DNA from 4 places in the Lonsdalea quercina genome. Region 2 is predicted to be linked to each of the others. Evidence: predicted binding sites of a transcription regulator. Region 2 holds the regulator's gene; each other region holds the start of a gene.
The links. Region 2 encodes CRP, which controls carbon source genes, mostly activating them, when cyclic AMP is high. Its sites were predicted from a motif close to ATGTGANNNNNNTCACAT; they were not measured.
Positions count from the first base shown of each region.

Region 1: epd (erythrose-4-phosphate dehydrogenase) is a predicted target of CRP. The motif match lies at 1,017-1,034, and genes of this name have one in related genera.
Region 3: BLU64_RS08405 (2-hydroxycarboxylate transporter family protein) is a predicted target of CRP. The motif match lies at 1,057-1,074, and genes of this name have one in related genera.
Region 4: BLU64_RS06050 (ABC-F family ATPase) is a predicted target of CRP. The motif match lies at 835-852, and genes of this name have one in related genera.

Region 1 is NZ_FNQS01000004.1:270,427-272,634, reverse strand. It holds gene tkt (transketolase) at 1-922, shown strand, start outside; gene epd (erythrose-4-phosphate dehydrogenase) at 1,254-2,208, shown strand, end outside.
Region 2 is NZ_FNQS01000012.1:82,176-84,383, forward strand. It holds gene argD (bifunctional acetylornithine/succinyldiaminopimelate transaminase) at 1-1,036, shown strand, start outside; gene crp (cAMP-activated global transcriptional regulator CRP) at 1,087-1,719, opposite strand; gene BLU64_RS14905 (OsmC family protein) at 2,042-2,208, shown strand, end outside.
Region 3 is NZ_FNQS01000005.1:39,995-42,202, forward strand. It holds gene BLU64_RS08405 (2-hydroxycarboxylate transporter family protein) at 1-999, opposite strand, end outside; gene BLU64_RS08410 (ATP-binding protein) at 1,428-2,208, shown strand, end outside.
Region 4 is NZ_FNQS01000003.1:180,024-182,231, reverse strand. It holds gene BLU64_RS06055 (PhzF family phenazine biosynthesis protein) at 1-691, opposite strand, end outside; gene BLU64_RS06050 (ABC-F family ATPase) at 872-2,208, shown strand, end outside.

The DNA of each region.
Region 1 (2,208 bases), on a different contig from region 2:
TAAGGCTTCTCAGAATGCGCTGGAGAACTACGGCAAGCTGTTGCCTGAATTCCTGGGTGGATCGGCAGATTTGGCGCCAAGCAACTTGACCATGTGGTCAGGCTCCAAGCCGCTAAATGAAGATCCTGCGGGCAACTATATCCATTATGGTGTGCGCGAATTTGGTATGACCGCTATCGCTAACGGGATTGGCCTGCACAGCGGTTTCATTCCTTATACCGCGACCTTCCTGATGTTCGTGGAGTATGCGCGTAACGCGGTACGTATGGCGGCGCTGATGAAACTGCGCAGCATCTATGTTTATACCCATGATTCCATCGGTCTGGGTGAAGATGGTCCGACTCACCAGCCTGTTGAACAGCTGGCGAGCCTGCGTGTTACGCCGAACCTCAGCACCTGGCGTCCGGCTGACCAGGTCGAAACCGCCGTGGCATGGAAATATGCGATTGAACGTCAGGATGGTCCTTCCGCTCTGATCCTGTCTCGTCAGAATCTGGCGCAGCAGGAACGTACCGCTGAGCAACTGGCGAATATCGCCAAAGGCGCTTACGTACTGAAAGACAGCGAAGGTCAGCCTGACCTGATCCTGATCGCTACCGGTTCTGAAGTGGAACTGGCCGTGGCGGCTTGGCAGCAGCTGACGAACGACGGCGTGAAGGCGCGCGTGGTTTCCATGCCTTCTACCGACGCGTTCGACAAGCAGGATGCTGCGTACCGTGAATCTGTCTTGCCTGCCGCCGTCAGCGCGCGCGTGGCGGTGGAAGCCGGTATCGCCGACTACTGGTACAAATATGTCGGCCTGAACGGGGCGATTGTCGGCATGACCACCTTTGGCGAGTCTGCTCCGGCCGAGCTGTTGTTCAAAGAGTTTGGTTTCACAACCGAAAACGTGGTCGCAAAAGCGAAAGCCTTGCTGAAATAAGTACTGCGTTTGCCGAAACAGGCCGGGGAATTTCCCCGGCTTTTTTTATCTTCGATCCCTGCTTTTTCAATGCGACAAGTAGTTGTATTCATTTTTTTGACGTACGTCACTCTTCTGGCACATGCCCGTGGGGACGATTCCCTTTGACAATGAATTCGTTTATGCTAGCTGAAGCGTTTCAGTCATCGGAGCAGTCACCCATTTCCGCTCAATCAGCCGGGTTTTACGGGCCGATGACGAAGAGAACGCAAGGTATAACCAACGGTTTATTCCTGACGATGTACTGATTATTCTATAGGACCAGCGGTTTTATCATTGCACAGGGAATTTCATGACGATCCGTATTGCGATAAACGGTTTTGGTCGGATAGGACGCAGTGTACTGCGGGCTCTCTATGAGTCCGGACGGCGCGCCGAGATCTCCGTCGTCGCGATCAATGAACTGGCGAATGCCGAAGGGATCGCTCACCTGCTCAAATATGACAGCAGCCACGGCCGTTTTTCGTGGGATGTCGGTCAGGAATGCGACCAGTTGTACGTGGGGGATGACATCATCCGCCTGCTGCACGAGCCGCAGCCGCACAACCTGCCCTGGAAAGAACTGGGCGTGGACATCGTGCTGGACTGTAGCGGCGTTTACGGCAGTCGGGCCGATGGCGAAGCGCATCTGGCCGCTGGCGCCCGCAAAGTGCTGTTTTCGCATCCTGGCACGCCAGATCTGGACGCCACTGTGGTGTACGGTGTCAACCACAATGATTTACGGTCCGAGCACCGTCTGGTGTCGAACGCATCCTGCACCACCAACTGTATTATTCCCGTGATAAAACTGCTCGATGACGCATTTGGCATTGAAAGCGGCACCGTCACCACCATTCATGCTTCCATGAACGATCAACCGGTGATTGACGCCTATCACCATGATTTGCGTCGCACGCGTGCGGCCAGCCAGTCAATCATTCCGGTGGATACCAAACTGGCGGCGGGAATCACGCGGTTTTTCCCGAAGTTTCAGGATCGTTTCGAAGCGATATCCGTGCGGGTTCCCACCACGAACGTCACGGCGATCGATTTGAGCGTTAGCGTGAGATGTAAAGTAAACGTCTGCGAAATCAACAACCTGCTGCAAAGCTCAGCGCGAGGGGCATTTCGTGGTATAGTTGACTACACAGAATTACCGTTAGTTTCGGCCGATTTTAATCACGATCCGCACAGCGCGATCGTGGACGGAACACAAACCCGGGTCAGTGGACATCATCTGATAAAAACACTGGTCTGGTGCGATAATG
Region 2 (2,208 bases):
CCTCAAGACCCAGGGCGAAACGCTGTGGCACACCAGCAACGTTTTCACCAACGAACCCGCGCTGCGACTGGCGAGCAAGCTGATTGCAGCGACGTTCGCTGAACGCGTGTTTTTCGCCAATTCGGGCGCGGAAGCCAACGAGGCGGCCTTCAAACTGGCGCGTCACTACGCCATCGAACGATTCAGTCCGTATAAAACCAAGATTATCGCTTTCCATCAGGCATTTCATGGCCGCACGCTCTTTACCGTCTCGGTCGGCGGGCAGCCGAAGTACGCAGACGGATTCGGGCCGAAGCCCGCCGATATCATTCATGTGCCGTTTAACGATCTGGATGCGGTGAAGGCGGTGATCGACGATCATACGTGCGCCGTGGTACTGGAGCCGGTGCAGGGCGAAGGCGGCGTGCTGCCGGCCACGCAGGCATTTATGGAAGGCGTGCGAAAACTATGTGATCAACATCAGGCGCTGCTGGTGTTTGATGAGGTGCAGTGCGGCATGGGGCGTACCGGCGAGCTGTTTACCTATATGCACTATGGCGTGACGCCTGATATTCTGACGACCGCCAAGGCGTTGGGCGGCGGATTCCCCATCAGCGCGATGCTGACCACCGAGGACGTCGCCTCTGTCATGAAGGTCGGCACTCATGGCACCACCTATGGCGGCAATCCCCTGGCCTGTGCGGTGGCGGAAGCGGCATTGGACGTCATTAATACACCAATAGTGCTATCGGGCGTTTCCGCCAGACACGATCGCTTTATTTCCGCGCTGGACGCCATCAATCAACAATTCGATATATTCGACGGTGTGCGCGGCATGGGCCTGTTACTTGGCGCACAGCTGAAACCTCAATGGCATGGCCGGGCGCGCGATTTTCTGACGGCTGCCGCCGAGTTGGGTGTGATGATTCTGGTCGCGGGTCCTGACGTTATCCGCTTTGTGCCGTCGCTGGTGATTGAACTGGACGATATTGATGAGGGTATGGCGCTGTTTGCGAGAGCGGTCGCTCGGGTGGTTAAGGGCGAATCGAATCTCTAAGCGGAGCGTGAACAGCGCGTTGCGCGCTGTTCATAAGTCTAGTGTTGAGGCTAACGAGTGCCGAAGACCACGATGGTTTTACCGTGTGCTGAAATCAGCTCCTGATCTTCCAGCATCTTTAGTATTCGGCCGACGGTTTCGCGAGAGCAGCCCACAATCTGGCCGATTTCCTGTCGAGTGATTTTAATCTGCATGCCGTCTGGATGCGTCATGGCATCAGGCTGTTTGGCAAGGTTTAGCAGGGTCTGTGCGATGCGGCCAGTGACGTCAAGAAATGCAAGATTGCCCACTTTCTGGGAGGTGACCTGAAGTCTTCGCGCAATCTGGGATGACAGGCGCATCAGAATATCGGGGTTGACCTGAATCAGCTGGCGGAATTTTTTATAGGAAATCTCTGCCACTTCGCAGGCGCTCTTGGCTCGCACCCAGGCGCTACGTTCCTGATCTTCTTCGAACAAGCCTAGCTCACCAATGAAATCCCCTTGATTCAGATAAGAAAGGATCATCTCTTTCCCTTCTTCGTCTTTTATCAATACGGCAACGGAACCCTTTACAATGTAGTAAAGCGTTTCTGCTTTTTCACCCTGGTGAATCAGCGTACTCTTTGAGGGGTACTTGTGAATATGGCAATGAGAAAGGAACCATTCAAGAGTCGGGTCTGTTTGCGGTTTGCCGAGAACCATTCGCTGTTATCCTCTGTTGTAATTCACTACGTAAATCACAGGGCCCAGAGTTCCCTGTAAGGCATGATAACTCTAGTTATAATTCAAATTTCGATGGGCGAAATCTGTCAGGGAATTGACTGAAACCTCTTTGTCAGGTGACTCTGCAAACTGCTGTTTTCAACATTGCGCAGAACGCACCGGATGCTGCCTCTGTTTGTAACACAGGTTGAGAGTACTGTCTTGTGTTGTCTCGCTTCAGCATGATTACGCCTTGATACTCAGGCATTTTCTACATAAGCGCGATAAAATTTCAAAAAAAGTTGAGTGGGAGTGTAAGGCTATGCAAGCGCGGGTGAAATGGGTTGAAGGGTTAACATTTATCGGCGAATCCGCCTCCGGCCACCAGATTGTTATGGACGGCAATGCGGGCGACAAAGCACCAAGCCCGATGGAAGTACTGTTGATGTCGGCGGGAGGATGCAGCGCTATCGATGTCGTGTCTATTCT
Region 3 (2,208 bases), on a different contig from region 2:
CGATCCTTCCCGAATCCGCGGCGAAACGCCATGCGCTAACTTTACCAACACCGCAGCAAACAGCATGCCAACCGGCGCGGGCAGACCAATGTATTTATGACCCAGCATGCCCACCATATAGAGCATGATGGCCAGTAAGGCGCCTGCGGCCAGCGCGGTCACATCGATTTTGCCACTCAGTTCGGCCGACAACGCCGTCGTCTTCTTGTCATCGTTCGATTTGCCCGGCAGGAGTTCCCCTTCGCCGGTCAGGTGCGGATAACGCTTGCCGAGCTGATTGAGCATCCCCGCCAGCAGGATAGCGGTCAGACCACCCAGCATGACGATGGGCAATATTCTTCCCAGCGCCACGCCCTGGTCCATATGCAGCAGGGTCGCGTAGCCGATGGAAAGCGGTATCGCCCCTTCGCCCACGCCCCCCGCCATGATGGGCAGCACCAGGAAGAAGAACACCTGGAATGGATCCAGGCCCAACGCGACCCCGACGCCGACGCCGACCAACATCCCCACAATTTCGCCACACAGCATGGGAAAGAAAATCCTGATGAAGCCTTGGATTAATGTGTCCCGATTCATACTCATGATGCTGCCGACGATAATGCAGCAAATGTAGAGATAAAGGATGTTGGTGGACTTATAGAACAGGGTGGTAGAGTCGACCACGACCTTAGGCAGCAACCCATAATACACTAGCGCGGAGGGAATAAAGGTAGCGCAAATGGCCGCTGCCCCCATTTTTCCAATAATCGGCAAACGCTTGCCGAATTCCCCGCAGGCAAAACCGAAAAAGGCCATCGTCGCTACCATGACGACGATGTCGCTGGGCAGTTTGCCGTCCAGACAGTCAAGCCCGATTAATAGACCGATCAGAAGGAATAGCGGCAGAGGAATAATACCAATTTTGTATGTATCCAGTACATACCACCATTTTTCTTTAAGCGAACGCTTCACAGAGATTTTATCCTTTACAGCGATATATGAATCATCTGTCGTACTCATGCCCATTCCTCCTTATATTATTTTATCAGCCATTTTAGGAGGTCAAAAACAATTATTGTGTGATAACCTTCAAATTGAAAAATGAGTTTTAATGGCACTTATGGTTTTTAAAGTTTTAATTATTAATCTGATAAAAAACATATGGTTACCAAATTAACATTATTAAACAATTTTCATGAAGATGCCGTTAACTTTCCTCTCCATATGACTGTCGGATATATCCCCTGATTATGTTATAAAAAGGTAATTAAAATGTTCGATATAAAATTCATTTGCCCATAAATGTCTACATATATGCCTGTCTATATTAATCCTGCGTATAGCTTACCTGTCGCCGCTCACAAGAATGGGTACTGCTTATCCCCTTTCACTCCTTTCATGCTAGATTGAACTTTTAGACAAAACAAACTTGGCGGCGTTAGGTCAACATGGCATTCAGGCTTTCATTTCATCTCAGACTCTTCATTTATTTGATGATTTTTTTCTCCCTGTTATTAGCCATGGGCAGCCTTTATTATTATCGCGCGACATCTCAACGCCTCTACAATGAATTGGGCGGGCGGGCGCAGGTGCAGGCAAAAGAGATCGCCGTGATCCCCACGCTTATCACCAGCGTCAAACAACGCGATATCCCCGCCATTGACCTTCTCGGACAGAAGTTGATACAGAACAGCGACGCCAGCTTCATCGTGATTGGCGACCGTAGCGCCGTGCATCTCTTTCACTCCTCGGACGCTCAGCTGATCGGCAGCCAAATGGTGGGCGGGGATAATGCGGAGGTGCTTGCCGGTAAGACCACGATCACCCTACGCCACGGCGGAACTGGCATTTCCCTGCGAAGCAAAGCGCCGATTATGGATGGCGACGAGGTGGTGGGCATCGTGTCCGTCGGCTATCTGAAAACGCATATCGACAGCCTGTCGCTCAGTAATGTCAGCCACGTTCTGTTAGGGATCGTGGCGATTTTCATCGCGCTGTTCCTGTTTTCATGGTGGTTTTCGCGCAACCTCAAAAAACAGATGTTCGGGCTGGAGCCGCAGGAGATCAAACTGCTTGTCCGCCAGCAGCAAGCGCTGCTCGAGTCCATCGACGAAGGCGTCATCGCCATCGACAAACAGTCGCATATCGCTGCGATTAACCATTCGGCGAAAACGCTGCTGGAACTGAACGATCCCGCCGTGACGCTTCGTGGCAGACCGATAGACGAAG
Region 4 (2,208 bases), on a different contig from region 2:
TCGCGCTCCCGGTTACGGGATCCTCAATCACGCTATCCAGCAGGAAAAATGCGCGCACTTCGTAATCGGTTGGCATGGCGCTATCGTGCGGGCCGTAGATGGCGATGCCCTCGGCGCCTGTCGCCGCCAGCAGTTTTTCAAACGCGGGCTGAGCGATTCTGACGCCCAGGCAGGACGCGGCGCTGTCCATCCGCACGATCATCCAATTGATCCCCATACTGACGATGGAAGGCGGCACGTCGCCGTGACGATGGTTGCTGCCGAGTGCCGTGTCAATCAAGGCATAGTGGCTTGCGTCCACCCTATCGATGGCGGCTTCCGGCGCTCTGAAGGCCAGTTGACCGTTGTCGGACAGATTGATGGGTATCAGGCCGAGGCCGCACTGTTGAATGAGTTGCCCCGGGACATGCGGCGTGAGTCCGGCTTCCAGCAACGCATGCGCCGTGCCCAGCGTCGGGTGGCCGGCAAAAGGCAGTTCATGAGAGGGGGTGAAAATGCGAACCAGGTAATCCGCCGTCGGGTCGGTGGACGGTAGCACAAAGGTCGTTTCAGAGAGATTGGTCCATCGGGCGATGGCCTGCATCTGCTCATCACTCAGCCCCTCGGCGTTCAGAATGACGGCCAGCGGGTTACCCTGGAAATCATGGTGGGTGAAGACATCGACCTGTTTAAACTGACGCTCTGATGACATTTGCGCTTCCTTCAGGGTTTTTTCGACATAATAGGTTTTTTTATCCAAGATTAGCACTTGTTTATATTCAGAATCTCACAGAAGCGTCTCTGGTTAAATAGTGCGCGTAGATGGCCGGGATTCTGAAGGCGGCTTATGGCATAATGTGCGGCAAATCACACTTAGATCTGAGTAAATACTGTGCTGGTAACGAATAACATAACGATGCAATTCGGCAGTAAGCCGCTTTTTGAGAACATCTCCGTCAAATTCGGCGGCGGCAACCGCTATGGCCTGATCGGCGCCAACGGCTGCGGCAAATCCACCTTCATGAAAATTCTGGGGGGCGATCTGACCCCCAGCGGCGGCAATGTCTCTCTCGATCCTAACGAACGTCTCGGCAAGCTGCGCCAGGATCAGTTCGCGTTCGAAGAGTACTCTGTACTGGATACGGTCATTATGGGCCACGCCGAACTGTGGGATGTGAAAGAGGAGCGCGATCGCATTTACGCGCTGCCGGAAATGAGCGAAGAAGACGGCTATAAAGTGGCCGATCTTGAAGTGAAATACGGTGAAATGGACGGTTATAGCGCCGAAGCGCGCGCGGGTGAACTGTTGCTGGGCGTGGGGATCCCGCTGGAGCAGCATTACGGTCCGATGAGCGAAGTCGCGCCGGGCTGGAAACTGCGCGTGCTGTTGGCGCAGGCGCTGTTTGCCAACCCGGATATTCTGCTGCTTGATGAACCGACCAACAACCTGGACATCGATACCATTCGCTGGCTGGAGCAGGTGCTGAACGAACGCAACAGCACCATGATCATCATTTCCCATGACCGACACTTCCTGAACATGGTGTGTACGCACATGGCGGATCTGGATTATGGCGAACTGCGTCTCTATCCGGGTAACTACGACGAGTACATGACGGCGGCCACGCAGGCGCGCGAGCGTCTGGTGGCGGATAACGCCAAGAAGAAGGCGCAGATTGCCGAGCTACAGTCGTTCGTCAGCCGCTTCAGCGCGAACGCATCTAAATCCCGTCAGGCTACGTCGCGCGCGCGCCAGATCGACAAAATTCAGTTGGAAGAGATCAAGGCTTCCAGCCGCCAGAACCCGTTCATCCGTTTCGAGCAGGATAAAAAACTGTTCCGTAACGCATTGGAAATCGAAGATCTGGCGAAAGGATTCGACAATGGCCCGCTATTCAGCAAACTCAAACTGCTGGTTGAAGTCGGAGAGAAAGTCGCGGTGCTCGGGACCAACGGTATTGGTAAAACCACGCTGTTGAAAACGCTGGTCGGCGACCTGGAGCCGGATGTTGGCACCGTCAAATGGTCTGAAAATGTGCAGGTTGGCTACTATGCGCAGGATCACGAATATGAGTTCGACGATGAGCTGACGGTCTTTGATTGGATGAGCCAGTGGAAGCAGGAAAACGACGATGAGCAGGCGGTGCGTAGCGTACTGGGTCGTCTGCTCTTCTCACAGGACGACATTCGTAAGAAAGTGAAAGTGTTGTCCGGCGGGGAAAAAGGGCG